DNA from 3 places in the Peribacillus sp. FSL H8-0477 genome. Region 3 is predicted to be linked to each of the others. Evidence: a T-box and tRNA genes for the amino acid it is inferred to sense, from the RefSeq annotation. Region 3 holds a T-box; the other regions hold tRNA genes.
The links. A T-box is a leader RNA that pairs with one kind of tRNA and senses whether it is charged. The one in region 3 lies ahead of serS (serine--tRNA ligase), so its partner is inferred to be a tRNA-Ser.
Positions count from the first base shown of each region.

Region 1: it has a tRNA-Ser gene. The T-box ahead of serS (serine--tRNA ligase) is inferred to sense a tRNA for this amino acid. The anticodon was not compared.
Region 2: it has a tRNA-Ser gene. The T-box ahead of serS (serine--tRNA ligase) is inferred to sense a tRNA for this amino acid. The anticodon was not compared.

Region 1 covers NZ_JBBODE010000002.1:214,455-224,621, reverse strand. Annotated here, with positions in the region: rRNA gene MHI18_RS12915 (23S ribosomal RNA) at 1-1,972, opposite strand, end outside; rRNA gene MHI18_RS12910 (16S ribosomal RNA) at 2,113-3,658, opposite strand; tRNA gene MHI18_RS12905 (tRNA-Gly) at 3,757-3,830, opposite strand; tRNA gene MHI18_RS12900 (tRNA-Pro) at 3,862-3,938, opposite strand; tRNA gene MHI18_RS12895 (tRNA-Arg) at 3,944-4,020, opposite strand; tRNA gene MHI18_RS12890 (tRNA-Leu) at 4,054-4,140, opposite strand; tRNA gene MHI18_RS12885 (tRNA-Leu) at 4,199-4,279, opposite strand; tRNA gene MHI18_RS12880 (tRNA-Lys) at 4,290-4,365, opposite strand; tRNA gene MHI18_RS12875 (tRNA-Gln) at 4,377-4,451, opposite strand; tRNA gene MHI18_RS12870 (tRNA-Asp) at 4,523-4,599, opposite strand; tRNA gene MHI18_RS12865 (tRNA-Glu) at 4,618-4,689, opposite strand; tRNA gene MHI18_RS12860 (tRNA-Ser) at 4,704-4,794, opposite strand; tRNA gene MHI18_RS12855 (tRNA-Asn) at 4,798-4,872, opposite strand; gene MHI18_RS12850 (SprT family protein) at 5,061-5,534, opposite strand; gene cmpA (cortex morphogenetic protein CmpA) at 5,619-5,738, shown strand; gene MHI18_RS12840 (Tex family protein) at 5,818-8,001, opposite strand; gene MHI18_RS12835 (PP2C family serine/threonine-protein phosphatase) at 8,153-8,761, opposite strand; gene sigB (RNA polymerase sigma factor SigB) at 8,761-9,549, opposite strand; gene rsbW (anti-sigma B factor RsbW) at 9,527-9,997, opposite strand; gene MHI18_RS12820 (anti-sigma factor antagonist) at 9,994-10,167, opposite strand, start outside.
Region 2 covers NZ_JBBODE010000001.1:1,646,101-1,656,267, forward strand. Annotated here, with positions in the region: gene MHI18_RS08310 (1,4-dihydroxy-2-naphthoate polyprenyltransferase) at 1-489, shown strand, start outside; gene MHI18_RS08315 (TraR/DksA C4-type zinc finger protein) at 622-1,368, shown strand; tRNA gene MHI18_RS08320 (tRNA-Glu) at 1,558-1,629, opposite strand; tRNA gene MHI18_RS08325 (tRNA-Ser) at 1,633-1,723, opposite strand; tRNA gene MHI18_RS08330 (tRNA-Asn) at 1,725-1,799, opposite strand; tRNA gene MHI18_RS08335 (tRNA-Ile) at 1,807-1,883, opposite strand; tRNA gene MHI18_RS08340 (tRNA-Gly) at 1,889-1,962, opposite strand; tRNA gene MHI18_RS08345 (tRNA-His) at 1,972-2,047, opposite strand; tRNA gene MHI18_RS08350 (tRNA-Phe) at 2,060-2,135, opposite strand; tRNA gene MHI18_RS08355 (tRNA-Asp) at 2,166-2,242, opposite strand; tRNA gene MHI18_RS08360 (tRNA-Met) at 2,250-2,323, opposite strand; tRNA gene MHI18_RS08365 (tRNA-Ser) at 2,373-2,465, opposite strand; tRNA gene MHI18_RS08370 (tRNA-Ile) at 2,477-2,553, opposite strand; tRNA gene MHI18_RS08375 (tRNA-Met) at 2,562-2,638, opposite strand; tRNA gene MHI18_RS08380 (tRNA-Ala) at 2,669-2,744, opposite strand; tRNA gene MHI18_RS08385 (tRNA-Pro) at 2,754-2,830, opposite strand; tRNA gene MHI18_RS08390 (tRNA-Arg) at 2,839-2,912, opposite strand; tRNA gene MHI18_RS08395 (tRNA-Leu) at 2,929-3,017, opposite strand; tRNA gene MHI18_RS08400 (tRNA-Gly) at 3,035-3,109, opposite strand; tRNA gene MHI18_RS08405 (tRNA-Leu) at 3,118-3,198, opposite strand; tRNA gene MHI18_RS08410 (tRNA-Lys) at 3,208-3,283, opposite strand; tRNA gene MHI18_RS08415 (tRNA-Thr) at 3,337-3,412, opposite strand; tRNA gene MHI18_RS08420 (tRNA-Val) at 3,429-3,504, opposite strand; rRNA gene rrf (5S ribosomal RNA) at 3,513-3,628, opposite strand; rRNA gene MHI18_RS08430 (23S ribosomal RNA) at 3,743-6,675, opposite strand; rRNA gene MHI18_RS08435 (16S ribosomal RNA) at 6,816-8,361, opposite strand; gene MHI18_RS08440 (hypothetical protein) at 8,772-8,954, shown strand; gene MHI18_RS08445 (DMT family transporter) at 9,004-9,891, opposite strand; gene MHI18_RS08450 (MgtC/SapB family protein) at 10,006-10,167, shown strand, end outside.
Region 3 covers NZ_JBBODE010000001.1:2,331,557-2,341,723, reverse strand. Annotated here, with positions in the region: gene serS (serine--tRNA ligase) at 7-1,284, opposite strand; T-box leader at 1,348-1,574, opposite strand; gene MHI18_RS11685 (D-alanyl-D-alanine carboxypeptidase family protein) at 1,651-2,979, opposite strand; gene guaB (IMP dehydrogenase) at 3,156-4,619, opposite strand; gene MHI18_RS11675 (YaaC family protein) at 4,735-5,682, shown strand; rRNA gene rrf (5S ribosomal RNA) at 6,033-6,148, opposite strand; rRNA gene MHI18_RS11665 (23S ribosomal RNA) at 6,214-9,146, opposite strand; tRNA gene MHI18_RS11660 (tRNA-Ala) at 9,247-9,322, opposite strand; tRNA gene MHI18_RS11655 (tRNA-Ile) at 9,340-9,416, opposite strand; rRNA gene MHI18_RS11650 (16S ribosomal RNA) at 9,489-10,167, opposite strand, start outside.

The DNA of each region.
Region 1 (10,167 bases), on a different contig from region 3:
TTTCGCTACCTTAGGACCGTTATAGTTACGGCCGCCGTTTACTGGGGCTTCGGTTCAAAGCTTCGCTTACGCTAACCTCTCCCCTTAACCTTCCAGCACCGGGCAGGCGTCAGCCCCTATACTTCGCCTTGCGGCTTCGCAGAGACCTGTGTTTTTGCTAAACAGTCGCCTGGGCCTATTCACTGCGGCTTTTCCGGGCTATTCACCCTAAAAAGCACCCCTTCTCCCGAAGTTACGGGGTCATTTTGCCGAGTTCCTTAACGAGAGTTCTCTCGCACACCTTAGGATTCTCTCCTCGCCTACCTGTGTCGGTTTGCGGTACGGGCACCCTTTATCTCACTAGAGGCTTTTCTAGGCAGTGTGGAATCAGGAACTTCGGTACTTAATTTCCCTCGCTATCACAGCTCCGCCTTAATGGAAACGGGATTTGCCTCGTTTCCGGCCTAACTGCTTAGACGCGCATATCCAACAGCGCGCTTACCCTATCCTCCTGCGTCCCCCCATCGTTCAAACGATAAATTGGTGGTACAGGAATATCAACCTGTTATCCATCGCCTACGCCTTTCGGCCTCGGCTTAGGTCCCGACTAACCCTGAGCGGACGAGCCTTCCTCAGGAAACCTTGGGCATTCGGTGGAAGGGATTCTCACCCTTCTTTCGCTACTCATACCGGCATTCTCACTTCTAAGCGCTCCACCAGTCCTTACGGTCTAGCTTCGACGCCCTTAGAACGCTCTCCTACCACGGACACCCTACGGTGTCCATCCACAGCTTCGGTGATACGTTTAGCCCCGGTACATTTTCGGCGCGGAGTCACTCGACCAGTGAGCTATTACGCACTCTTTAAATGGTGGCTGCTTCTGAGCCAACATCCTGGTTGTCTAAGCAACTCCACATCCTTTTCCACTTAACGTATACTTTGGGACCTTAGCTGGTGGTCTGGGCTGTTTCCCTTTTGACTACGGATCTTATCACTCGCAGTCTGACTCCCAAGAATAAGTATTTGGCATTCGGAGTTTGACTGAATTCGGTAACCCGTTGGGGGCCCCTAGTCCAATCAGTGCTCTACCTCCAATACTCTCATCTTGAGGCTAGCCCTAAAGCTATTTCGGAGAGAACCAGCTATCTCCAGGTTCGATTGGAATTTCTCCGCTACCCACACCTCATCCCCGCACTTTTCAACGTGCGTGGGTTCGGGCCTCCATTCAGTGTTACCTGAACTTCACCCTGGACATGGGTAGATCACCTGGTTTCGGGTCTACGACCACATACTAATTCGCCCTATTCAGACTCGCTTTCGCTGCGGCTCCGTCTTTTCAACTTAACCTCGCATGGGATCGTAACTCGCCGGTTCATTCTACAAAAGGCACACCATCACCCATTAACGGGCTCTGATTACTTGTAAGCACACGGTTTCAGGATCTATTTCACTCCCCTTCCGGGGTGCTTTTCACCTTTCCCTCACGGTACTGGTTCACTATCGGTCACTAGGGAGTATTTAGCCTTGGGAGATGGTCCTCCCTGTTTCCGACGGGATTTCTCGTGTCCCGCCGTACTCAGGATCCACTCAGGAGGGAACGAAGTTTCAACTACAGGGTTTTTACCTTCTTTGACGGGCCTTTCCAGACCTCTTCATTTACCCCGTTCCTTTGTAACTCCATATTGAGTGTCCTACAACCCCAAGAGGCAAGCCTCTTGGTTTGGGCTGATTCCGTTTCGCTCGCCGCTACTCAGGAAATCGCTATTGCTTTCTCTTCCTCCGGGTACTTAGATGTTTCAGTTCCCCGGGTCTGCCTTCAGTACCCTATGTATTCAGGTAAAGATACTGTTCCATTACGAACAGTGGGTTTCCCCATTCGGAAATCTCTGGATCAACGCTTACTTACAGCTCCCCAAAGCATATCGGTGTTAGTCCCGTCCTTCATCGGCTCCTAGTGCCAAGGCATCCACCGTGCGCCCTTTCTAACTTAACCTACTAAAAAAAACATTCGGTGTTTTAAAAATTGATGCAAAATTTGCCTTCTATCTATTATCTAGTTTTCAAAGAACAAGGTTGAATGAATTACTCATTCAAAACTGAACAAAACAAAAGCGTCACGTTAATTTTCCTTAGAAAGGAGGTGATCCAGCCGCACCTTCCGATACGGCTACCTTGTTACGACTTCACCCCAATCATCTGTCCCACCTTAGGCGGCTGGCTCCTTGCGGTTACCTCACCGACTTCGGGTGTTACAAACTCTCGTGGTGTGACGGGCGGTGTGTACAAGGCCCGGGAACGTATTCACCGCGGCATGCTGATCCGCGATTACTAGCGATTCCGGCTTCATGCAGGCGAGTTGCAGCCTGCAATCCGAACTGAGAATGGCTTTATGAGATTCGCTTACCCTCGCGAGTTTGCAGCTCTTTGTACCATCCATTGTAGCACGTGTGTAGCCCAGGTCATAAGGGGCATGATGATTTGACGTCATCCCCACCTTCCTCCGGTTTATCACCGGCAGTCACCTTAGAGTGCCCAACTGAATGCTGGCAACTAAGATCAAGGGTTGCGCTCGTTGCGGGACTTAACCCAACATCTCACGACACGAGCTGACGACAACCATGCACCACCTGTCACTCTGTCCCCCGAAGGGGAACGTCCTATCTCTAGGAGTGTCAGAGGATGTCAAGACCTGGTAAGGTTCTTCGCGTTGCTTCGAATTAAACCACATGCTCCACCGCTTGTGCGGGCCCCCGTCAATTCCTTTGAGTTTCAGCCTTGCGGCCGTACTCCCCAGGCGGAGTGCTTAATGCGTTAGCTGCAGCACTAAAGGGCGGAAACCCTCTAACACTTAGCACTCATCGTTTACGGCGTGGACTACCAGGGTATCTAATCCTGTTTGCTCCCCACGCTTTCGCGCCTCAGTGTCAGTTATAGACCAGAAAGTCGCCTTCGCCACTGGTGTTCCTCCACATCTCTACGCATTTCACCGCTACACGTGGAATTCCACTTTCCTCTTCTACACTCAAGTTCCCCAGTTTCCAATGACCCTCCCCGGTTGAGCCGGGGGCTTTCACATCAGACTTAAGGAACCACCTGCGCGCGCTTTACGCCCAATAATTCCGGATAACGCTTGCCACCTACGTATTACCGCGGCTGCTGGCACGTAGTTAGCCGTGGCTTTCTGGTTAGGTACCGTCAAGGTACCAGCAGTTACTCTGGTACTTGTTCTTCCCTAACAACAGAACTTTACGACCCGAAAGCCTTCATCGTTCACGCGGCGTTGCTCCGTCAGACTTTCGTCCATTGCGGAAGATTCCCTACTGCTGCCTCCCGTAGGAGTCTGGGCCGTGTCTCAGTCCCAGTGTGGCCGATCACCCTCTCAGGTCGGCTACGCATCGTTGCCTTGGTGAGCCATTACCTCACCAACTAGCTAATGCGCCGCGGGCCCATCTATAAGTGACAGCCGAAACCGTCTTTCCATCTTCTCTCATGCGAGAAAAGAACATATCCGGTATTAGCTCCGGTTTCCCGAAGTTATCCCAGTCTTATAGGCAGGTTGCCCACGTGTTACTCACCCGTCCGCCGCTAACTGTTGAGTAAACTCAACAATTCGCTCGACTTGCATGTATTAGGCACGCCGCCAGCGTTCATCCTGAGCCAGGATCAAACTCTCCGTAGAATGTTTGACTTGCTCGGTTGTTTTTATAGTGTGTACTCACTTCTTTAAAACGTTGACGCTTTGTTTTGTTCAGTTTTCAAAGAGCAATAAAGTTAAAATGGAGCGGGTGAAGAGAATCGAACTCTCATCATCAGCTTGGAAGGCTGAGGTTTTACCACTAAACTACACCCGCATATATAATTGAAATTTTTATTGAGAAGTAATGGTCGGGAAGACAGGATTCGAACCTGCGACCCCTTGGTCCCAAACCAAGTGCTCTACCAAGCTGAGCTACTTCCCGAAATATGGTGCGCCCGGCGGGAGTCGAACCTACAACCTTCTGATTCGTAGTCAGATGCTCTATCCAATTGAGCTACGGGCGCTTTATATAAGAAAAGTATATTTTGAAATTTTGTTGGTGCGGCCGAGAGGACTTGAACCTCCACGGGGTTAACCCCCACTAGGCCCTCAACCTAGCGCGTCTGCCATTCCGCCACGACCGCAAAAGCGACTTTATCATCGTAACACGTTGGTGAGTTGCTGTCAACAAGTAATTTCTAATGCGGGTGAAGGGACTTGAACCCCCACGCCTCGCGGCGCCAGATCCTAAATCTGGTGCGTCTGCCATTCCGCCACACCCGCATATAAAAAATGGTGAGCCATGTAGGATTCGAACCTACGACCCTCTGATTAAAAGTCAGATGCTCTACCAACTGAGCTAATGGCTCGTACAAAAAAATGGCTGGGCTAGCAGGATTTGAACCTACGCATGACGGAGTCAAAGTCCGTTGCCTTACCGCTTGGCTATAGCCCAATAAATCTAATACAGAAAATCATCTTATCACATTACGATGTTTCACTGCAAGTACTTTTTTAAAATAATAATGGCGGTCCGGACGGGACTCGAACCCGCGACCTCCTGCGTGACAGGCAGGCATTCTAACCAACTGAACTACCGGACCATTAAATTATGTATAAAGTGACCCCTACGGGATTCGAACCCGTGTTACCGCCGTGAAAGGGCGGTGTCTTAACCGCTTGACCAAGGGGCCTTAAAAAATGTTCCTGGCGGAGAAGGAGGGATTTGAACCCTCGCGCCGCTCGCGCGACCTACACCCTTAGCAGGGGCGCCTCTTCAGCCTCTTGAGTACTTCCCCATATGGCTCCGCAGGTAGGACTCGAACCTACGACCGTTCGGTTAACAGCCGAATGCTCTACCACTGAGCTACTGCGGAATAATGTATCTTGTCTGCCGTTAAAAACCCGTAAGTTATTTTCTCGACTCTTTAGATTATAAGGACATTGTTATCAAAAGTCAACACTCTTTTTTAATATTCTTCATTTATTATTTAAGAAAGAAGTTTTAAAGCCGTAAACTCAATAACCACAAGGGTTTCAACCATTGATAAATCTAAAGAACTTTTCATTGGGCTATGATTTCTTTTGTCAACACCAGTCTTCCTTTACACTTTCCACAAACATATTTCGTTAGATTTATTCTTCTCTTTCTCTGATAAATCTGGCTGCAGCTTGTACAAGAGTACATAAGAATTCTCGACTTCTTCTGTTTAACTTGCTGTGAAGCAAGGGGCTTGCAGAAACGCGGGGCTTCTACTTCTCTTAGTAATTTTCTAAAACTGGCATCTCTGTGCTGATATCCTTTTCCTTCTAGATGAAGGTGATAGTGACATAGCTCATGTTTAATAATCCCTACTAAAACATCCATTCCGCCTTCTAAGTAATATTTTTCATTAATCTCGATATTATGAGATCGAAGTAAGTATCGGCCGCCTGTCGTCCGTAAGCGAGAATTAAAACTTGCTTGATGCCTAAACGTTTTACCAAATTCTCTTTCCGAAATATCTTCGACTAACTCCTGAAGCATCTCGTTATCCATTAACTTCTCCCTTTCCTGGTAACATGACAACCCATTATATCATAAACATAGTGGTAACTAGTGAGAAAACCAGGAGGTTTATCCATGCCAAATTGGTTACAAAACCAAATGAAACGGGCTTTCTATGAAAAAGACTCCTATCAAATCAAATTACTTAATCAATGCTGGTTTTATTATCGTAAAAAAGAACGAATTCATTTATAGCAGAGAACTTGTCAACCTATAGTGGTTAACAATCCATAAAAATACCCCTTTCTTCTATATAGAAGAAAGGGGCAGTCTTTTACATAGTCTGTTCTTTAGGTTCAAGCATAGTTAATGATACGCGTTGTTTATTAACATCTATCTGCTCAACCCATACCGTAACAACATCTCCTACTGACACAAGATCCAGTGGGTGTTTGACAAAACGGTTGCTTAGTTTGGAGATATGGACAAGACCATCCTGCTTAACCCCGATGTCGACAAAAGCACCAAAGTCGACAACATTTCGGACCGTACCTTGTAGTTCCATCCCTTTCTGTAAATCCTCCATTTTAAGCACGTCTTTCTTCAACAATGGTTTAGGCAGTTCATCCCGGGGGTCTCTGCCCGGCTTCATCAAAGCTTCTATGATATCTTTCAGGGTAATTTCACCGATATCCAGTTCCTCTGAATACGCCTTTACATCTAAATGCTTTAATGACTGAGTTAACGCTTCACTTCCCAATTCAGCTTTAGTCGAACCTAATTTTTTCAGTAGTTTTGTCACAGCACCATAATTTTCAGGATGAATAGATGTTTGGTCCAGTGGTTCTGTACCATCTATAATCCTCATGAAACCAATGCTTTGTTCATAGGTTTTTGCACCGAGTCTTGGAATGTTTTTTAATTGTTTTCTACTTTCAAACTTTCCTTCTTCTTCTCTTTTCTTCACGATATTTTGCGCGACAGTCTTTGATAGTCCTGCCACATACTGAAGTAATGACGGTGAAGCCGTGTTAACATTTACTCCTACCTGATTAACAGCCGTTTCTACGACAAATGTTAACGATTCAGCTAATTTTTTCTGTGATACATCATGCTGATATTGCCCTACACCAACAGATTGCGGATCTATTTTCACCAATTCAGCAAGTGGATCCTGAAGCCTTCTGCCAATAGATACGGCACTGCGCTGTTCAACTTGTAAGTCAGGAAATTCATCACGCGCTATTTCAGATGCTGAATAAATACTTGCACCCGCTTCATTTACGATGATATACGAAATATTCCGCTGCAAGTCTTTAAGGATATCTGCAATAAATTGTTCCGACTCCCTTGAAGCTGTCCCATTCCCTATCGCTACCACTTCTACATCAAACTGTTCAATGAGCGAAATTGTTTTATCTCGGGCCTCTGCTTTTTTATTAATCGGAGCATGTGGATAAATAACACTAATATCAATGACTTTTCCTGTTTCATCAAGTACAGCAAGTTTGCAGCCTGTTCGAAACGCTGGATCTAATGCAAGTATGACTTTTCCTTTTAAAGGTGGCTGCAGCAATAAATTCTTCAGATTTTCAGAGAATATATGTATGGCTTGATCTTCAGCCTTCTCGGTTAGTTCTTTCCTAATTTCACGCTCAATTGAAGGAAAAATCAAACGTTTGAAGCTATCTTCAATGGCTTCGGTCACAAAACTTGCGGATTCTGATTCATTTTTATTAATGATTTTTCTTACCATATACTCGATAATTGCTTCTTCCTTCGGCTCAATCGACACTCTTAAAATATCTTCTTTTTCTCCACGGTTGAGCGCAAGAACTCGGTGAGGGACAATCTTTTGAACAGGCTCTTCATATTCATAATACATTTCAAAGATTTTTTTCTCGTCGGCATCCTCATTTTTACTAACGGACATTATTTTCCCCGTTTTAAAGACATCTGCCCTCATCCACTTTCGCAGTGAAGCGTCGTCAGAGATCTGCTCAGCAATAATATCCTTTGCACCAGCAATAGCATCGTCTGCCGTTAAAACTTCTAAATCAGCAGAAATAAATTCCTCTGCCTTAGGCAAAACAGATTCAGGATGAAATTCCATCAACCATAAAGCAAAAGGTTCTAACCCTTTTTCTTTAGCTACAGTGGCTTTCGTCCTTCTTTTTTGCTTATACGGCCGATAAAGATCTTCAATTTCTTGCAGCTTTACCGATTGTTCAATTTGAGCTTTCAGCTCGGGTGTTAATTTGCCTTGTTCTTCAATAATACGTACTACTTCTTCTTTACGAGTATGAAGATTTTCAAGGTACTTCCATCTATCCATTATCGAGCGAATTTCTACTTCATCCAACGAACCGGTCATCTCTTTCCGATATCGAGCAATAAACGGGACAGTATTCCCCTCATTTAACAAGTTAATGACACTTTGAACTTGATTAACTTTTAAATTTAATTCTTTTACTACTTGTTTAATGATCAGTTTTAATTGATTTTCTTCTGCTACCATCGGGATTCCTCCGCTCTTTATGTAAAAAAATAATCATTATCTCTTTATTGCTTATAACTAGTCTAACAAATCAAAAAGCATGTTGCGAATCTTCACTCTGTTTCATACAACCAAAAGCACCTAACATAAAAAAGCTTACTTTTATGATTTCTCAAGAAAGTAAGCTTCCTATTATAAATGTAGAATCATCAGACTGAATGGTATTCCCATCTAAAATCAATTGAGCGTTCCGTTCAAGAGAAAATCTTGTGTTCAATAAAGATTTTGCTCCCTGCAGAGAAACGCCATCTGAGTGGAGTATAAATTTCGCGTTTGATTCATATTTAAATCTTTGCGTATGATACTTTTGTTTCCTGCCAGATAAATAACCGGTTACCGGTAATGGATAAACCAACTTATCTGAGTCGGGGTTATACAGAAAAAAACGGATATTTCCTACTGAACTGTATACAAACTCTTTCGTGTCATAGTATATCTTCAGAATGGACACCGCTGCCCCTCTTTTATTCACCTGTGTATTATTACAAAGTGACATGAGGGTCTCGACACTTTCATGATGATAATTCTTAACCTCATCAGTTATTGCACTTGAGGACTCGTATGCGAATTTACCACTGCCGAGACCATCTGCGAGAACGCATAGGAAATACTCATTTGTATTCATGAAAAAGTAATCATCTCCGCAATAGGGCATCCCATTTTTGGAGGATTGGGAAGCTAACACTTCTAGCTCCTTCTCCCTGAGTACTTCTTTAATCATTATAGAGACTCCGTATTATTTTCTGCATTTATAGCCACTTGCAGTTTTTTAATCGCTCTTCGTTGAAGACGCGATACATGCATTTGGGAAATATCTAGTTTTTCTCCTGCTTCTTTTTGACTAAGGTTTTCAAGGTACGTATATTGAATAATCATCTTTTCTCTTTCACTCAATACATGTAGAACCTTTTCCAGAACAAGGCGTTGATTAACTCGTTCAAAGCCCTCATCAACATTTCCGAAGATATCCAGAAGAGTAACGGTTCCTCCATCTGAATCCGCTTCAATAGAATGATCAACTGATAAAGCTTGATAACTTTTTCCCATTTCCATTGCTTCTAGAATTTCTTCCTCTGGTACGTCAAGGTGCTCTGCAATTTCATCAATTCTAGGTGACCGATGAAGTTCTGTTGTAAGTTCTTCAACCGTAACCCGAATTTTCGGTCCAAGTTCTTTGATACGACGCGGAACATGAACACTCCATGTTTTATCACGTAAGAAACGTTTAATTTCTCCGATGATAGTTGGTACTGCGAACGCTTCAAAACTCTTTCCAAAACTTTCATCATATCGACGAATTGCACCAAGCAATCCGATCATCCCTACTTGAGAGATATCTTCTTGAAAGGATCTTCCCTTTGAATACTTTCGCGCAATCGTTTCAACTAAGCCTTTATAATGAAGAACAAGTTGTTGTTGAGCTTCCTCATCTTGGTGGAGTTGGTAAGCTTTAATCCAAGCATTGACCTTGTCTTTAGTCATCTGATTAGGTTGAGAGTGTCTTTGCATCCATCTCCACCTGCTCCCGCTCTATAAACTTAGTCATAAATACCGTGACCCCTTCATGCTGGTGAATTTTCACTTCATCCATTAGAGTCTCTATGAGGTAAAGGCCCAAGCCTCCTTCTCGAAGGAATTCTACGTTTTGTCCATTCTCATACGGTCCTAATCCTTGGCGTACTTCATCAAAGTCACAACTTTCTCCACTATCTGAGACCATGACTTCTAAACGATCTTCATAAAGGCCAAAACTAATTTTCACTTCGCCTTGATTATCTTTATATGCATGCTGAACTGCATTCGTACAAGCTTCACTTGTAGCGATTTTCAAGTCCTCAATTTCATCATAAGTGAAGCCCATTCGGCTGGCGATACCTGAAAGGGTCAAACGAATTACTCCAATGAAATTTGGCTTTGCGGGTATTTTCATTTCAATAAAATCGTATGCTTGACTCATTCTAACCCACCCTCTGCATGACTTTTAATATCGATAATATCGGCTAGACCGGTAATATCAAACAGACGGCGCAGACGTTCAGATAATCCAATCAGCTTGAATTCTCCATTATGCGCTCTTACACTTTTAAACAAACCTACAAATACTCCTAAGCCAGTACTGTCCATATA
Region 2 (10,167 bases), 690 kb from region 3:
TTCCCAATCTCTTGGACACCATTCGGCGAACTTGCTTCTGGATTCTTTATGGGATTCTTGATTATACTCATTGCCTATTATATTCAAACTGGGCATGTTTCAAGCATAGCTGTATTAGTGGCTGTTCCAAGCGGTATATTAGTAGGACTAATTAATATGGCCAATAATATTCGAGATCATGATGGGGATAAACGCAGCGGACGTAGAACCCTTCCAATTTTACTTGGACAAAAGAAAGCAATTATCTTTATGGGGATTATGTTCGCAATAGCCTATCTCTGGGTAATTGGATTAGTTGTCACTGGAACGGTATCTCCATGGATTCTACTCGCTTTATTAAGTATTCCTAAGGCCGTACAAACAACAAAAGGTTTTGTTGGTAAAACAATGCCTATTGAAATGATGCCTGCCATGAAATCTGCTGGGCAGACCAACACCTTCTTTGGTTTCCTTTTATCGATTGGCTTATTCATCAGTTACTTTATATAACTCTTTACCCCGTGTATCCTTACACGGGGTATTTTTTTTCAATTGTATATCTTGTTTCCCCAGCCTATAAAGCGGGTAATATGTAGTTATAACTAATCGTAAGCGAGACATTAAACACGAGGAGTGATTTCAATGGCTACAAATAAACAGATAGAACACTTAAAAGATATGCTTTTGACTGAACAAGAGCAGGCATCGAATAGAATACAACAAGATAAAGAAACCGTAATTGAAAAAAGTGAAAGAGAAGCTTCAGAAGAGTTATCCTCCTATGATAATCATCCAGGTGACTTAGGCACAGAATTATTTGAAAAAGAAAGAGATATGGCGCTTACTACTCATGCTGAATCACAAAGTGAAAAAATAAGTGAAGCCTTAAATGCTATAGAAGACGGCAGCTATGGAAGATGTAAGACTTGTGGAGGAGATATTCCATACGAACGACTAGAAGCTGTACCAACCACTCTCTACTGCGTTGAACATACACCAAAACAACAATCTACAAGAGACAGACCTGTGGAAGAAGAGATATTGATCCCGTCTCAAGGTGATCACTTTGAAAACAGACGATCAAACGAGATTAACGATAAAGAAGATAGCTTTGCTGAAGTCGCCCGATTCGGAACATCTGAAACGCCTTCAGACTTCACCAAAGATACAGCTAATTATGACGACCTATATGAAACAGAAGATGATACCGATGGCTTTCCTGAAAAGTACGAAGGATATCTCGGAAATGATATTGACGGAAAAAACCGCAAAGCCTATCCGACTAGTCATCAAGAACACGAAGAAGAACTATTAGATAAAGAAAATAAGGAATCTAAGTTAGGTGACATTCCCTACAGAGAAAAAGACAGTTATCTAGATAAAAAGTAATAATTAAAATCCCCTGGCTGCACAGGGGATTTTTCTCTTTGGATGGAAGGAAGTTCTAAGATGAATGAGAAAGTTTTTCAAGAGGAGCAAGATACATGTTACATCTAGGTTTTAAATACTCTTTGAAAATAACGCTTACATATTAAACATAAAAAAAAGATGTACACAATGTGTATACATCTTTTAATATGACCCCTACGGGATTCGAACCCGTGTTACCGCCGTGAAAGGGCGGTGTCTTAACCGCTTGACCAAGGGGCCTACTGGCGGAGAAGGAGGGATTTGAACCCTCGCGCCGCTTACGCGACCTACACCCTTAGCAGGGGCGCCTCTTCAGCCTCTTGAGTACTTCCCCGTGGCTCCGCAGGTAGGACTCGAACCTACGACCGTTCGGTTAACAGCCGAATGCTCTACCACTGAGCTACTGCGGAACAATAATGGTGGGCCTAAATGGACTCGAACCATCGACCTCACGCTTATCAGGCGTGCGCTCTAACCAGCTGAGCTATAGGCCCATTATTGGAGCGGGTGAAGGGAATCGAACCCTCATCATCAGCTTGGAAGGCTGAGGTTTTACCACTAAACTACACCCGCAATATTAAATGGGGCGACTGATGGGAATCGAACCCACGAATGCCTGAACCACAATCAGGTGCGTTAACCACTTCGCCACAACCGCCAAAATAAAATATGGTGGCTCAGGACAGAATCGAACTGCCGACACAAGGATTTTCAGTCCTTTGCTCTACCGACTGAGCTACTGAGCCAATATGTAAATAATAATTTTTAAATAATAATGGCGGTCCGGACGGGACTCGAACCCGCGACCTCCTGCGTGACAGGCAGGCATTCTAACCAACTGAACTACCGGACCATTATGATTGCGGGGACAGGATTTGAACCTGCGACCTTCGGGTTATGAGCCCGACGAGCTACCGAACTGCTCCACCCCGCGATAATAATAATTGTACTAATCTAAATGTCACTGTTTTAAAAAATAATAATGGAGGAGGAAGGGGGATTCGAACCCCCGCGGGTTTTGACACCCCTGTCGGTTTTCAAGACCGATCCCTTCAGCCGAACTTGGGTATTCCTCCACAGTTGAAGATGGTGGACCTTGTAGGACTCGAACCTACGACCGGACGGTTATGAGCCGTCTGCTCTAACCAGCTGAGCTAAAGGTCCTCTAATTTTGGTAGCGGCAGAGGGGATCGAACCCCCGACCTCACGGGTATGAACCGTACGCTCTAGCCAGCTGAGCTACGCCGCCCAAATAGAAGATATATGTGTTATAAAAAATTGGTGGAGCCTAGCGGGATCGAACCGCTGACCTCCTGCGTGCAAGGCAGGCGCTCTCCCAGCTGAGCTAAGGCCCCAAAATTTCATGGTCGGGAAGACAGGATTCGAACCTGCGACCCCTTGGTCCCAAACCAAGTGCTCTACCAAGCTGAGCTACTTCCCGATAAAAAGTGCGCCCGGCGGGAGTCGAACCTACAACCTTCTGATTCGTAGTCAGATGCTCTATCCAATTGAGCTACGGGCGCATATTTAATTAAAAGATGGTGCCGAGGACCGGAATCGAACCGGTACGGTAGTCACCTACCGCAGGATTTTAAGTCCTGTGCGTCTGCCAGTTCCGCCACCCCGGCAAGGAACTAATAAGAATTGGAGCGGAAGACGGGGTTCGAACCCGCGACCCCAACCTTGGCAAGGTTGTATTCTACCACTGAACTACTTCCGCATATTAAGTGCGGGTGAAGGGACTTGAACCCCCACGCCTCGCGGCGCCAGATCCTAAATCTGGTGCGTCTGCCATTCCGCCACACCCGCGATAAAAAATGGTGAGCCATGTAGGATTCGAACCTACGACCCTCTGATTAAAAGTCAGATGCTCTACCAACTGAGCTAATGGCTCATAGATGTCTTGCAGCTTAAAATCAATATGATAAGCTTGTACATCCATAAAAATGGTGCCGGCAAGAGGACTTGAACCCCCAACCTACTGATTACAAGTCAGTTGCTCTACCAGTTGAGCTACACCGGCAGGTGTATAATAAAAATGGTGGAGGATGACGGGATCGAACCGCCGACCCTCTGCTTGTAAGGCAGATGCTCTCCCAGCTGAGCTAATCCTCCATATATATGCTTGGCGACGTCCTACTCTCACAGGGGGAGACCCCCAACTACCATCGGCGCTGAAGAGCTTAACTTCCGTGTTCGGAATGGGAACGGGTGTGGCCTCTTCGCTGTCGCCACCAAACATTTTCAATCTGACTTATATTATTATATAGTCTTTTTGAAATTTTGCAAGAACAATTTTACTTATTCTTTCAAAACTAGATAATAAGAAGGTTTTTGCATGTAATTAAAACGAATGGTTAAGTCCTCGATCGATTAGTATTTGTCAGCTCCACGTGTCACCACGCTTCCACCTCAAACCTATCTACCTGATCATCTTTCAGGGATCTTACTAGCTTACGCTATGGGAAATCTCATCTTGAGGGGGGCTTCATGCTTAGATGCTTTCAGCACTTATCCCGTCCGCACGTAGCTACCCAGCTATGCCTTTGGCAAGACAACTGGTACACCAGCGGTGCGTCCATCCCGGTCCTCTCGTACTAAGGACAGCTCCTCTCAAATTTCCTGCGCCCACGACGGATAGGGACCGAACTGTCTCACGACGTTCTGAACCCAGCTCGCGTACCGCTTTAATGGGCGAACAGCCCAACCCTTGGGACCGACTACAGCCCCAGGATGCGATGAGCCGACATCGAGGTGCCAAACCTCCCCGTCGATGTGGACTCTTGGGGGAGATAAGCCTGTTATCCCCGGGGTAGCTTTTATCCGTTGAGCGATGGCCCTTCCATGCGGAACCACCGGATCACTAAGCCCGACTTTCGTCCCTGCTCGACTTGTAGGTCTCGCAGTCAAGCTCCCTTGTGCCTTTACACTCTACGAATGATTTCCAACCATTCTGAGGGAACCTTTGGGCGCCTCCGTTACTCTTTAGGAGGCGACCGCCCCAGTCAAACTGTCCACCTGACACTGTCTCCCACCCCGATAAGGGGCGCGGGTTAGAATTTCAATACAGCCAGGGTAGTATCCCACCAATGCCTCCACCGAAGCTAGCGCTCCGGTTTCAAAGGCTCCTACCTATCCTGTACAAGCTGTACCAAAATTCAATATCAGGTTACAGTAAAGCTCCACGGGGTCTTTCCGTCCTGTCGCGGGTAACCTGCATCTTCACAGGTACTATAATTTCACCGAGTCTCTCGTTGAGACAGTGCCCAGATCGTTACGCCTTTCGTGCGGGTCGGAACTTACCCGACAAGGAATTTCGCTACCTTAGGACCGTTATAGTTACGGCCGCCGTTTACTGGGGCTTCGGTTCAAAGCTTCGCTTACGCTAACCTCTCCCCTTAACCTTCCAGCACCGGGCAGGCGTCAGCCCCTATACTTCGCCTTGCGGCTTCGCAGAGACCTGTGTTTTTGCTAAACAGTCGCCTGGGCCTATTCACTGCGGCTTTTCCGGGCTATTCACCCTAAAAAGCACCCCTTCTCCCGAAGTTACGGGGTCATTTTGCCGAGTTCCTTAACGAGAGTTCTCTCGCACACCTTAGGATTCTCTCCTCGCCTACCTGTGTCGGTTTGCGGTACGGGCACCCTTTATCTCACTAGAGGCTTTTCTAGGCAGTGTGGAATCAGGAACTTCGGTACTTAATTTCCCTCGCTATCACAGCTCCGCCTTAATGGAAACGGGATTTGCCTCGTTTCCGGCCTAACTGCTTAGACGCGCATATCCAACAGCGCGCTTACCCTATCCTCCTGCGTCCCCCCATCGTTCAAACGATAAATTGGTGGTACAGGAATATCAACCTGTTATCCATCGCCTACGCCTTTCGGCCTCGGCTTAGGTCCCGACTAACCCTGAGCGGACGAGCCTTCCTCAGGAAACCTTGGGCATTCGGTGGAAGGGATTCTCACCCTTCTTTCGCTACTCATACCGGCATTCTCACTTCTAAGCGCTCCACCAGTCCTTACGGTCTAGCTTCGACGCCCTTAGAACGCTCTCCTACCACGGACACCCTACGGTGTCCATCCACAGCTTCGGTGATACGTTTAGCCCCGGTACATTTTCGGCGCGGAGTCACTCGACCAGTGAGCTATTACGCACTCTTTAAATGGTGGCTGCTTCTGAGCCAACATCCTGGTTGTCTAAGCAACTCCACATCCTTTTCCACTTAACGTATACTTTGGGACCTTAGCTGGTGGTCTGGGCTGTTTCCCTTTTGACTACGGATCTTATCACTCGCAGTCTGACTCCCAAGAATAAGTATTTGGCATTCGGAGTTTGACTGAATTCGGTAACCCGTTGGGGGCCCCTAGTCCAATCAGTGCTCTACCTCCAATACTCTCATCTTGAGGCTAGCCCTAAAGCTATTTCGGAGAGAACCAGCTATCTCCAGGTTCGATTGGAATTTCTCCGCTACCCACACCTCATCCCCGCACTTTTCAACGTGCGTGGGTTCGGGCCTCCATTCAGTGTTACCTGAACTTCACCCTGGACATGGGTAGATCACCTGGTTTCGGGTCTACGACCACATACTAATTCGCCCTATTCAGACTCGCTTTCGCTGCGGCTCCGTCTTTTCAACTTAACCTCGCATGGGATCGTAACTCGCCGGTTCATTCTACAAAAGGCACACCATCACCCATTAACGGGCTCTGATTACTTGTAAGCACACGGTTTCAGGATCTATTTCACTCCCCTTCCGGGGTGCTTTTCACCTTTCCCTCACGGTACTGGTTCACTATCGGTCACTAGGGAGTATTTAGCCTTGGGAGATGGTCCTCCCTGTTTCCGACGGGATTTCTCGTGTCCCGCCGTACTCAGGATCCACTCAGGAGGGAACGAAGTTTCAACTACAGGGTTTTTACCTTCTTTGACGGGCCTTTCCAGACCTCTTCATTTACCCCGTTCCTTTGTAACTCCATATTGAGTGTCCTACAACCCCAAGAGGCAAGCCTCTTGGTTTGGGCTGATTCCGTTTCGCTCGCCGCTACTCAGGAAATCGCTATTGCTTTCTCTTCCTCCGGGTACTTAGATGTTTCAGTTCCCCGGGTCTGCCTTCAGTACCCTATGTATTCAGGTAAAGATACTGTTCCATTACGAACAGTGGGTTTCCCCATTCGGAAATCTCTGGATCAACGCTTACTTACAGCTCCCCAAAGCATATCGGTGTTAGTCCCGTCCTTCATCGGCTCCTAGTGCCAAGGCATCCACCGTGCGCCCTTTCTAACTTAACCTACTAAAAAAAACATTCGGTGTTTTAAAAATTGATGCAAAATTTGCCTTCTATCTATTATCTAGTTTTCAAAGAACAAGGTTGAATGAATTACTCATTCAAAACTGAACAAAACAAAAGCGTCACGTTAATTTTCCTTAGAAAGGAGGTGATCCAGCCGCACCTTCCGATACGGCTACCTTGTTACGACTTCACCCCAATCATCTGTCCCACCTTAGGCGGCTGGCTCCTTGCGGTTACCTCACCGACTTCGGGTGTTACAAACTCTCGTGGTGTGACGGGCGGTGTGTACAAGGCCCGGGAACGTATTCACCGCGGCATGCTGATCCGCGATTACTAGCGATTCCGGCTTCATGCAGGCGAGTTGCAGCCTGCAATCCGAACTGAGAATGGCTTTATGAGATTCGCTTACCCTCGCGAGTTTGCAGCTCTTTGTACCATCCATTGTAGCACGTGTGTAGCCCAGGTCATAAGGGGCATGATGATTTGACGTCATCCCCACCTTCCTCCGGTTTATCACCGGCAGTCACCTTAGAGTGCCCAACTGAATGCTGGCAACTAAGATCAAGGGTTGCGCTCGTTGCGGGACTTAACCCAACATCTCACGACACGAGCTGACGACAACCATGCACCACCTGTCACTCTGTCCCCCGAAGGGGAACGTCCTATCTCTAGGAGTGTCAGAGGATGTCAAGACCTGGTAAGGTTCTTCGCGTTGCTTCGAATTAAACCACATGCTCCACCGCTTGTGCGGGCCCCCGTCAATTCCTTTGAGTTTCAGCCTTGCGGCCGTACTCCCCAGGCGGAGTGCTTAATGCGTTAGCTGCAGCACTAAAGGGCGGAAACCCTCTAACACTTAGCACTCATCGTTTACGGCGTGGACTACCAGGGTATCTAATCCTGTTTGCTCCCCACGCTTTCGCGCCTCAGTGTCAGTTATAGACCAGAAAGTCGCCTTCGCCACTGGTGTTCCTCCACATCTCTACGCATTTCACCGCTACACGTGGAATTCCACTTTCCTCTTCTACACTCAAGTTCCCCAGTTTCCAATGACCCTCCCCGGTTGAGCCGGGGGCTTTCACATCAGACTTAAGGAACCACCTGCGCGCGCTTTACGCCCAATAATTCCGGATAACGCTTGCCACCTACGTATTACCGCGGCTGCTGGCACGTAGTTAGCCGTGGCTTTCTGGTTAGGTACCGTCAAGGTACCAGCAGTTACTCTGGTACTTGTTCTTCCCTAACAACAGAACTTTACGACCCGAAAGCCTTCATCGTTCACGCGGCGTTGCTCCGTCAGACTTTCGTCCATTGCGGAAGATTCCCTACTGCTGCCTCCCGTAGGAGTCTGGGCCGTGTCTCAGTCCCAGTGTGGCCGATCACCCTCTCAGGTCGGCTACGCATCGTTGCCTTGGTGAGCCATTACCTCACCAACTAGCTAATGCGCCGCGGGCCCATCTATAAGTGACAGCCGAAACCGTCTTTCCATCTTCTCTCATGCGAGAAAAGAACATATCCGGTATTAGCTCCGGTTTCCCGAAGTTATCCCAGTCTTATAGGCAGGTTGCCCACGTGTTACTCACCCGTCCGCCGCTAATCGTTGAGTAAACTCAACAATTCGCTCGACTTGCATGTATTAGGCACGCCGCCAGCGTTCATCCTGAGCCAGGATCAAACTCTCCGTAGAATGTTTGACTTGCTCGGTTGTTTTTATAGTGTGTACTCACTTCTTTAAAACGTTGACGCTTTGTTTTGTTCAGTTTTCAAAGAGCAATTTCGTTCAGCGTTTCTTCCGAAGCGACTTGATTATCATATCATGTAAGCAGCTTTTATGTCAACAACTTTTTTCGAAATATTTTCATGTGCTTCATTTCGTTTTTTTGTTTGTTGATGTTGTTGCTGTCTTAAGGACAAGAAATAATATACCACGATAAAAATATGTTTGCAATACATTTTTAAAAACTTTTTATAAAAACTCTTCCTACCGTTTCTATTTTTAAAACTCTCTCATTTATTATTCACTAGATTAGTATTCAACAGACATAATACTAAGTCTGTTGAATATGCTTAACTATCAAGTATATCCGAGGTGACACAATGGACTTGCTGCTCGTTGGATTAATTATTTCATACAGCATGACACTATACTTATTTATCATTGCTTATATAGAAGCAATAAAAATTTGCAGTGCTGAAGGTAAAGTCTATGGCGGAACAATGATTGGTAGTTTTACACTTGCTTTGGTCTTTACCAGGTTCACCTATCTATTCTATTCATAATTCTATACCTGTATCTACTATAAAAGCAGTAAGCATAAGCTTACTGCTTTTATAGTGCATCGGAATTGTTCTGTTCATCTCTTAAGAAGATCATGAGGCTTGCCAGAATAATTGCTCCCCCAACTGCTTGTGTCCACTGAATTGTTTCACCTAAGATCCAATAAGCAAGGAGTGCTGCTCCAATTGGCTCGAGAAGAATGGCCATTGATATGGTTGTCGTGCTCACCCACCTTAGTGACCAGTTAAATAGCGAATGTCCAAGTAAATTTGGGAAGATAGCAAGCAGAATAAAATAAATCCAATCACTTGCCGGATACGGACCAAAAGAACTTCCTGCTGCCCATGCATAAATAAATAAGGTAATCGTGCTCGCCGAGTACACAACAAACGTATATGTAATAGAAGAAAGCCTCTTTCTAACTGTCTGCCCTAACAGAAGATAAGCAGTAATGAATCCGCAAGCAATTAAGGCCAGCATGTCCCCAAGTAAAGCCAGTCCGCTCACCCTAAAATCACCCCAACTGATTAACAAACTGCCCAACACAGCAACGACTCCACTAAGAATGGCTTTTACTGAAAATCGCTCCTTGTAAAAGAAGTAAGCACCTGCAAAAGCAAATATCGGCTGCAGGGTTACAAGGACAGTTGAACTTGCTACAGAAGTGTAGGTTAACGATTCAAACCAAAGGATAAAATGAAAGGCTAAGAAAATCCCAGCAGTACTAGCTAACATCCAATCCTTTTTTTTCACTTTCGTAAGCTCCATGCGATATTTCATTAAAAACAAAGGAAGCATTAAAAGAACAGAAAACAAAAGCCGATAAAAAGCAATGATGGCGGACTCCGCAGTTGCAAGCTTAACAAAAATAGCCGATGACGAGACTGAAACCACACCGATTGCAATAATAAAGTAAGGATTTATTTTGGGTTGTTTCATGTTGGTTCCTTTCTATCATCAATGATAAAATGTTTATATCTATTGTACGATATTTCCTAGAAATCTGAGTATATAATCTTTTCCTGTAAATCCCGATTGGAGAGTGACGGCCTCATGGAATGGAGTATCAGCCTTTTAGAATGGCAAATCCTTATGAAATTAGGGATTTCTGCTTTATTAGGACTTATAATTGGCTTAGAGAGAGAAATAAAACGAAAACCAGTTGGCTTAAAAACAAGCCTTGTTATCTCCATTATCAGCTGTCTTCTGACAATT
Region 3 (10,167 bases):
TTCCACTTATCCTTTAATTACTTTTGCTCCACGCATATATGGAACAAGAACCTCAGGAACTTTCACACTGCCATCTGCTTGTTGATAGTTCTCAAGGATAGCGGCTACAGTCCGTCCAATCGCCAGTCCAGAACCATTTAACGTATGCACATGCTCCGGTTTTCCCTTTGGATCACGACGGAAGCGAATATTAGCCCGTCTTGCTTGGAACGCTTCAAAATTACTACAAGAAGAAATTTCACGGTATGTCTCATAACTTGGAATCCATACTTCAATATCGTACTTCATCGCAGCAGTAAACCCAAGATCAGCCGTACACATTCTCAAGACACGATACGGAAGGTCTAGAAGCTGAAGCACCTTTTCTGCATGTCCCGTCAATTGTTCAAGTGCCTCATAAGAATCTTCAGGTTTAACGAATTTCACAAGCTCCACTTTATTAAATTGGTGCTGACGGATTAACCCACGCGTATCACGCCCCGCAGATCCTGCTTCAGAACGGAAGCTGGCGCTATAAGCTGCATAGCTGATAGGTAAGCTGTCTACACTTAAAATTTCATCACGATGGAAATTAGTTACCGGAACTTCTGCTGTTGGAATTAAGAAGTAATCTTCACTTTCAATGCGGAAGGCATCTTCTTCGAATTTCGGAAGCTGTCCTGTCCCTGTCATACTTGCGCGGTTTACCATATACGGTGGAAGCATTTCCTCATAACCATGTTCTTCAACATGCAAATCAATCATGAAATTAATCAAGGCACGTTCAAGTCTTGCCCCTAGGCCTTTATAAAAAACAAAACGACTGCCCGTTACCTTTGCAGCTCTTTCAAAGTCAAGAATTCCAAGTTCAGTTGCAACATCCCAGTGAGGCTTTGGCTCAAATTCAAAAGCAGGAACCTCTCCCCATTTACGTATTTCGACATTATCATCTTCTGTTTCTCCAACAGGCACACTTTCATGGGGAATATTAGGAATAGACATTAACAGCTTATCTAAATCTTCTTCCACACTTCGAAGCTCTTCATCGAAACTCTTAATTTGATCACCAACTTGTCTCATTTCGACAATTAAATGATCTGCATCCTGTTTTTCGCGTTTTAATACAGCCACCTGCTGTGATACTTCATTACGACGACTCTTTAACTTCTCCGTTTCAGCAATCAATGTACGGCGTTTGACATCCAACTCTTCAAAACGACCCAGATCAGTCAAATCCTCGCCGCGATGCTGTAATGAATGCTTCACTTGTTCAAAGTTATTACGTAAAAATTTTAAATCTAACATCTCTTATTCCTCCTATTAGTAACTCAAATTTTTAAAATGAACGCAAAAAACTCCCGTCCCCTGAAAAGGGACGAGAGTTAACCCGCGTTGCCACCCTAGTTGAAAGTATCATAAATAAACTTTCCACTTATAAAGATAACGGCTAAAGCCGAAAGTAATTACTAACCTTAGCTTAAGGTGTTCCATACTTTGCTCAAGGAGGGATTCATAAGTGCCTTACACCGATTCACACCAACCACCGGCTCTCTTTAGAAAAAACACCTATTACTAGTTCCTATCAACGTTTTAATTTTATCAATTTGTTTTCCATAATGTACTATAATTATTTGCAAGTTGCAACCCTTTTATTCATCCTTAGGAGCAGAATTAAAACCAGCCCTTAACGGTTGAGGAAGCACTGTCCCAAATATCTCCGAAGAATCCGCCAACTGCACGCATGGATAGGACAAACCAGTTAGCCTTCTCAACAGATTCAGCAGCAACCACGTCTACTTGAACAGTTTTAGCACCTTTTTTATCTATAAATCCATAATCTGAATCTTCTTTAGAGTCGACTGTTAGATACCCAATCTTATCACCTTTTTTAATAGGTGCCGATAATTTGCCATCTTCATTCAATTTATCCTTATCAATGACAAGCTTGGGTACGTAATTACTCTTTTGTCCTTTTTCAATGGTAAGCTCGATTGCTTTTTCCGATTGAATTTTAACGCTGTCTTCTTTCCCTTTTGCTACAGGTAACTTTTCTTTTCCTTTTACTTGATAATCAGCGGGTACAATTTTTTCTGTATTAAAGTTACTAAATGCATAATCCATTAATTTAATACTATCTTCAAAACGTTCGCTTTTAGATGTGGACTTCATTACAACAGTAACATAACGCTGCCCGTCACGAATAGCAGTAGCTGTATGTCCATATCCAGCAAATTCAGTAGAACCTGTCTTTAACCCATCTACACCTTTATACTCGTAGATTAGTCCGGGAAGCATCCAGTTGAAATTAGGATATTCTTTTCCGTCGCGGAATTCTAACTTAGATACCTTTGAAAAGTCTAGAACTTCCGGATAATCCGTGATTAAACGGTAAGCAAGTGTTGCTGTATCTCTTGCTGTCATTACGTTTTCTTCATTAGCATCCCCAGCAGGATGATTTCCTAATAAATCGGAATTATTCAATCCACTTGAGTTAACAAACTTAAAGTCTTTCAATCCAATTTCTTTTGCTTTTTTATTCATAAGATTAACAAAATTCTTTTCGCTTCCTGAAATTAATTCTGCTAATGCTACTGTCGCTGCATTACCTGAATAAATCGCCATTGCACTGTATAGTTCTTTAACTGTGTAATCCTCACCCTGTGTTAACCCTACATTCGACAGGTTTGGAGACTTAGAAAGATTATGTATATATTCGTTAATCTTTACTGTATCATCCCACTTAATTTTCTTATCTTCAATAGCTTCCATAATGATATATTCAGTCATCATTTTAGACATTGAAGCAATACCCAATACTTTATCAGCATTTTTTTCGAAGATTATCTTTCCACTTTTTCCATCAAGGATAATAGCTGCCTCGGCCTTTAAACCAAGCGTATTATCTTCAGCCGCAGCTTTAAGCGGACTGTAGGTAAACTGCGATGCAATGAGAACTAGTAACATTGTAAAAACCAATGTTATCTGGCTGATTTTTTTCAATTTTTTTACCTCCAACTTTCATAGCTTCTATATGTTACGAAGAGCCTCTCCGTTATTTGAATCACACGTTGTCTAGTTTATCACAAAAAAAATAATAAAAAAAGACAGAGTATCTTTCCCCTCTGCCTAGCTTTTTATTCATCTTATAAACAAGTTTTTATTTATCATTTTTTGAATTATAAAGAGTAATTGGGAGCTTCTTTGGTAATCTGCACATCATGCGGATGACTTTCACGTAGACCAGCTCCAGTCATTCGGATGAACTGTGCCTGCTCACGTAGTGTGTGAAGATCTGCTGACCCACAATATCCCATCCCAGAACGAATACCACCGACTAATTGGTAGACTGTATCAGCCAAAGGTCCTTTATATGGTAACCTGCCTTCAATACCTTCAGGGACAAATTTCTTATTATCTTCTTGGAAATAACGATCCTTCGAACCATTCTCCATCGCAGCAACAGAACCCATCCCACGGTATACCTTAAAGCGGCGCCCTTGGAATATTTCGGTATCTCCTGGGCTTTCCGTAACCCCTGCAAGCATACTGCCGAGCATAACGGCATGTCCTCCAGCTGCAAGTGCCTTCACGATATCACCTGAGTACTTTATACCACCATCAGCTATAATTGTTTTTCCAAGTTTCCGTGCTTCCGTAGCACAATCATAAATAGCGGTAATCTGTGGAACACCAACACCTGCAACCACCCGTGTGGTGCAAATTGAACCAGGACCAATTCCTACTTTAACAATGTCAGCACCAGCTTCAATCAAGGCTCTTGTCGCTGCTCCTGTAGCTACATTTCCGGCTATAATAGTTAATTCAGGAAAGCTTGCACGCATTTCTTTTATAGCATCTTGTACACCTCTAGAGTGACCATGTGCGGTATCAATAACTACTACATCTACCTGTGCCTTCACAAGCATTTCCACACGCTTCAATGTATCCTTAGTCACGCCCACGGCAGCGCCAGCTAATAAACGTCCTTGCTTATCTTTTGCAGAATTAGGAAATTCCAGCACTTTTTCAATATCTTTAATCGTAATAAGTCCTTTTAATACACCTGACTCATTAACTAACGGCAATTTTTCAATTTTATATTTTTGAAGAATCTTTTCAGCTTGTTTTAAGTTTGTTCCAACAGGAGCAGTCACCAAATCTTCTGCAGTCATGACTTCAGAAATCTGGAGGGAAAAATCAGAAATAAAGCGCAAATCACGGTTTGTAATAATTCCGACCAATTTTCGCTCTTTTTCATTGTTAACAATTGGAACACCAGAAATACGATATTTACCCATTAAGTGCTCTGCATCAAAAACTTGATGCTCTGGGGTTAGGAAAAAGGGATCGGTAATGACGCCGCTTTCTGAACGTTTTACTTTATCTACCTGTTCAGCTTGTGCTTCGATCGACATATTTTTATGGATGATTCCGAGCCCGCCCTGTCTTGCCATAGCAATGGCCATTGCAGCTTCAGTAACGGTATCCATCCCTGCACTGATAATCGGCAGTTTTAATCTAAGATTTTCTGCTAATGTTACCTCCAAGTTCACCTCATTGGGTAGTACCTCAGATTTCGCTGGGATTAATAATACATCATCGAACGTTAAACCTTCTTTTGCAAACTTAGTTTCCCACATCTTTTTCCCCTCCTGCTAAAAAAATATTATTTGTAGGTTATCAATTGGACAATATACTGTCAAGGAGTTATTAAAATGTTTGATTTTTCTGCTAATTAGAAAGGGGTTCTTATTTTTGACTAATCTTACTATTTGGAACGGTTTTACTCGATACTATTCTTCCACATCTACTCAACAATATTTACAAAAATGCTATCAAAAACTTTCGATTATAAATAAAGAAACAAAGAGCTATAATAACTGTTACCCTTTTATTTATTACTTAGAGCATGGTCAAACCTACTTTACCCAAGCAAGAAATGCCCCTTTATCCATACAGCCCATCTTATTATTTTACGGTTGTCTGCAATTAATAAAGGCTTGTCTGCTTACCATTGATCCCGACTATCCTGACACCACCTCAGTATTAGCCCATGGGGTGACAACGCGAAAACGGAAGAAACAACAATATTCTTTTTTACAAGATGAAGTGAAAACTCAAAAGAATGGTTTGTTCTCACATATGTCATGGAAAATGTTTCACATGAAACAATTAGAACATGAAAAATTCTCAATGGAACAGCTAATCCGAGAAATTCCGGAAATGCAGCACATTCATTTCAAAAAGACATTTGAGAAATTATCAGAAACGAAAAACCACTTTGAACTTCCTCTTTCTCTTTTAGATACCTTTCAAATGACTAGTGCTCGGTTAGGTGACTACCTAACTGCAAAGACAAAATTAAAAATAGATGTTCAGCCAGATAAGCTCAAACTCAACTTAGTAACCGAAGAACCATTTACTGTGAACCATCATTCTCCTATCCACTTTAACCTTATAGAAAACACGTATATGCTTTCATTAAATAAACAATCACCTTGTTATCTTTTTCCTGAACTCTTAAATCATTACCTCATTTTATATAACTTAAGCATGATTTGCCGCTATGAAACAGAATGGTGGTACGAGTTACAAAAGACAGTGCCCACTGATGACTACCCAGCTATTGTACAATATGTCCAGATCAGTCAGGAGAAAATACCCTTTTTGATTCTGCAATGGTTAACCAACATTTCAATGTAGTTTGCAGCGAGGCCAGGAGAATTTTAGGCACGATATGGAATAGAGGCTTATTCTAACAAAAGGTGGGTTTTGAAATGACTTTAGGGAGCTCATTTAAACATGCTGACTTCTGGATTCATCATGGGGGCTATTCTGTTCCGTTTCATAATCCCGTCTGGTCTTCATATATTCCCGTCTGAGATCACGTTATTCCCGTCTAGGCCCTGCATAATCCCGTCTAGAGACTCCGTATTCCCGTCTGGGCACTATTTTCAGGTATAAATACCCCTCAGGGTACCATATTTCCTGCTCAACTTCTAAAAAACGCCACAAAAAAAGACCAGCTATGCAGCTGATCTTTTCTTTCTGTTGCCTGGCAATGTCCTACTCTCACAGGGGGAGACCCCCAACTACCATCGGCGCTGAAGAGCTTAACTTCCGTGTTCGGAATGGGAACGGGTGTGGCCTCTTCGCCATCATTACCAGACTATAAAGGAACGTTGTTCCTTCAAAACTAGATAATAAGAAGGTTTTTGCATGTAATTAAAACGAATGGTTAAGTCCTCGATCGATTAGTATTTGTCAGCTCCACGTGTCACCACGCTTCCACCTCAAACCTATCTACCTGATCATCTTTCAGGGATCTTACTAGCTTACGCTATGGGAAATCTCATCTTGAGGGGGGCTTCATGCTTAGATGCTTTCAGCACTTATCCCGTCCGCACGTAGCTACCCAGCTATGCCTTTGGCAAGACAACTGGTACACCAGCGGTGCGTCCATCCCGGTCCTCTCGTACTAAGGACAGCTCCTCTCAAATTTCCTGCGCCCACGACGGATAGGGACCGAACTGTCTCACGACGTTCTGAACCCAGCTCGCGTACCGCTTTAATGGGCGAACAGCCCAACCCTTGGGACCGACTACAGCCCCAGGATGCGATGAGCCGACATCGAGGTGCCAAACCTCCCCGTCGATGTGGACTCTTGGGGGAGATAAGCCTGTTATCCCCGGGGTAGCTTTTATCCGTTGAGCGATGGCCCTTCCATGCGGAACCACCGGATCACTAAGCCCGACTTTCGTCCCTGCTCGACTTGTAGGTCTCGCAGTCAAGCTCCCTTGTGCCTTTACACTCTACGAATGATTTCCAACCATTCTGAGGGAACCTTTGGGCGCCTCCGTTACTCTTTAGGAGGCGACCGCCCCAGTCAAACTGTCCACCTGACACTGTCTCCCACCCCGATAAGGGGCGCGGGTTAGAATTTCAATACAGCCAGGGTAGTATCCCACCAATGCCTCCACCGAAGCTAGCGCTCCGGTTTCAAAGGCTCCTACCTATCCTGTACAAGCTGTACCAAAATTCAATATCAGGTTACAGTAAAGCTCCACGGGGTCTTTCCGTCCTGTCGCGGGTAACCTGCATCTTCACAGGTACTATAATTTCACCGAGTCTCTCGTTGAGACAGTGCCCAGATCGTTACGCCTTTCGTGCGGGTCGGAACTTACCCGACAAGGAATTTCGCTACCTTAGGACCGTTATAGTTACGGCCGCCGTTTACTGGGGCTTCGGTTCAAAGCTTCGCTTACGCTAACCTCTCCCCTTAACCTTCCAGCACCGGGCAGGCGTCAGCCCCTATACTTCGCCTTGCGGCTTCGCAGAGACCTGTGTTTTTGCTAAACAGTCGCCTGGGCCTATTCACTGCGGCTTTTCCGGGCTATTCACCCTAAAAAGCACCCCTTCTCCCGAAGTTACGGGGTCATTTTGCCGAGTTCCTTAACGAGAGTTCTCTCGCACACCTTAGGATTCTCTCCTCGCCTACCTGTGTCGGTTTGCGGTACGGGCACCCTTTATCTCACTAGAGGCTTTTCTAGGCAGTGTGGAATCAGGAACTTCGGTACTTAATTTCCCTCGCTATCACAGCTCCGCCTTAATGGAAACGGGATTTGCCTCGTTTCCGGCCTAACTGCTTAGACGCGCATATCCAACAGCGCGCTTACCCTATCCTCCTGCGTCCCCCCATCGTTCAAACGATAAATTGGTGGTACAGGAATATCAACCTGTTATCCATCGCCTACGCCTTTCGGCCTCGGCTTAGGTCCCGACTAACCCTGAGCGGACGAGCCTTCCTCAGGAAACCTTGGGCATTCGGTGGAAGGGATTCTCACCCTTCTTTCGCTACTCATACCGGCATTCTCACTTCTAAGCGCTCCACCAGTCCTTACGGTCTAGCTTCGACGCCCTTAGAACGCTCTCCTACCACGGACACCCTACGGTGTCCATCCACAGCTTCGGTGATACGTTTAGCCCCGGTACATTTTCGGCGCGGAGTCACTCGACCAGTGAGCTATTACGCACTCTTTAAATGGTGGCTGCTTCTGAGCCAACATCCTGGTTGTCTAAGCAACTCCACATCCTTTTCCACTTAACGTATACTTTGGGACCTTAGCTGGTGGTCTGGGCTGTTTCCCTTTTGACTACGGATCTTATCACTCGCAGTCTGACTCCCAAGAATAAGTATTTGGCATTCGGAGTTTGACTGAATTCGGTAACCCGTTGGGGGCCCCTAGTCCAATCAGTGCTCTACCTCCAATACTCTCATCTTGAGGCTAGCCCTAAAGCTATTTCGGAGAGAACCAGCTATCTCCAGGTTCGATTGGAATTTCTCCGCTACCCACACCTCATCCCCGCACTTTTCAACGTGCGTGGGTTCGGGCCTCCATTCAGTGTTACCTGAACTTCACCCTGGACATGGGTAGATCACCTGGTTTCGGGTCTACGACCACATACTAATTCGCCCTATTCAGACTCGCTTTCGCTGCGGCTCCGTCTTTTCAACTTAACCTCGCATGGGATCGTAACTCGCCGGTTCATTCTACAAAAGGCACACCATCACCCATTAACGGGCTCTGATTACTTGTAAGCACACGGTTTCAGGATCTATTTCACTCCCCTTCCGGGGTGCTTTTCACCTTTCCCTCACGGTACTGGTTCACTATCGGTCACTAGGGAGTATTTAGCCTTGGGAGATGGTCCTCCCTGTTTCCGACGGGATTTCTCGTGTCCCGCCGTACTCAGGATCCACTCAGGAGGGAACGAAGTTTCAACTACAGGGTTTTTACCTTCTTTGACGGGCCTTTCCAGACCTCTTCATTTACCCCGTTCCTTTGTAACTCCATATTGAGTGTCCTACAACCCCAAGAGGCAAGCCTCTTGGTTTGGGCTGATTCCGTTTCGCTCGCCGCTACTCAGGAAATCGCTATTGCTTTCTCTTCCTCCGGGTACTTAGATGTTTCAGTTCCCCGGGTCTGCCTTCAGTACCCTATGTATTCAGGTAAAGATACTGTTCCATTACGAACAGTGGGTTTCCCCATTCGGAAATCTCTGGATCAACGCTTACTTACAGCTCCCCAAAGCATATCGGTGTTAGTCCCGTCCTTCATCGGCTCCTAGTGCCAAGGCATCCACCGTGCGCCCTTTCTAACTTAACCTACTAAAAAAAACATTCGGTGTTTTAAAAATTGATGCAAAATTTACCTTCTATCTATTATCTAGTTTTCAAGGAACAATGTATAAAGGATAAACCTTTATTGGTGGAGCCTAGCGGGATCGAACCGCTGACCTCCTGCGTGCAAGGCAGGCGCTCTCCCAGCTGAGCTAAGGCCCCGTTAGGGTAGTAAGAAATGGTGGGCCTAAATGGACTCGAACCATCGACCTCACGCTTATCAGGCGTGCGCTCTAACCAGCTGAGCTATAGGCCCCTTTCTACTATAAGGAATGAATTACTCATTCAAAACTGAACAAAACAAAAGCGTCACGTTAATTTTCCTTAGAAAGGAGGTGATCCAGCCGCACCTTCCGATACGGCTACCTTGTTACGACTTCACCCCAATCATCTGTCCCACCTTAGGCGGCTGGCTCCTTGCGGTTACCTCACCGACTTCGGGTGTTACAAACTCTCGTGGTGTGACGGGCGGTGTGTACAAGGCCCGGGAACGTATTCACCGCGGCATGCTGATCCGCGATTACTAGCGATTCCGGCTTCATGCAGGCGAGTTGCAGCCTGCAATCCGAACTGAGAATGGCTTTATGAGATTCGCTTACCCTCGCGAGTTTGCAGCTCTTTGTACCATCCATTGTAGCACGTGTGTAGCCCAGGTCATAAGGGGCATGATGATTTGACGTCATCCCCACCTTCCTCCGGTTTATCACCGGCAGTCACCTTAGAGTGCCCAACTGAATGCTGGCAACTAAGATCAAGGGTTGCGCTCGTTGCGGGACTTAACCCAACATCTCACGACACGAGCTGACGACAACCATGCACCACCTGTCACTCTGTCCCCCGAAGGGGAACGTCCTATCTCTAGGAGTGTCAGAGGATGTCAAGACCTGGTAAGGTTCTTCGCGTTGCTTCGAATTAAACCACATGCTCCACCGCTTGTGCGGGCCCCCGTCAATTCCTTTGAGTTTCAGCCTTGCGGCCGTACTCCCCAGGCGGAGTGCTTAATGCGT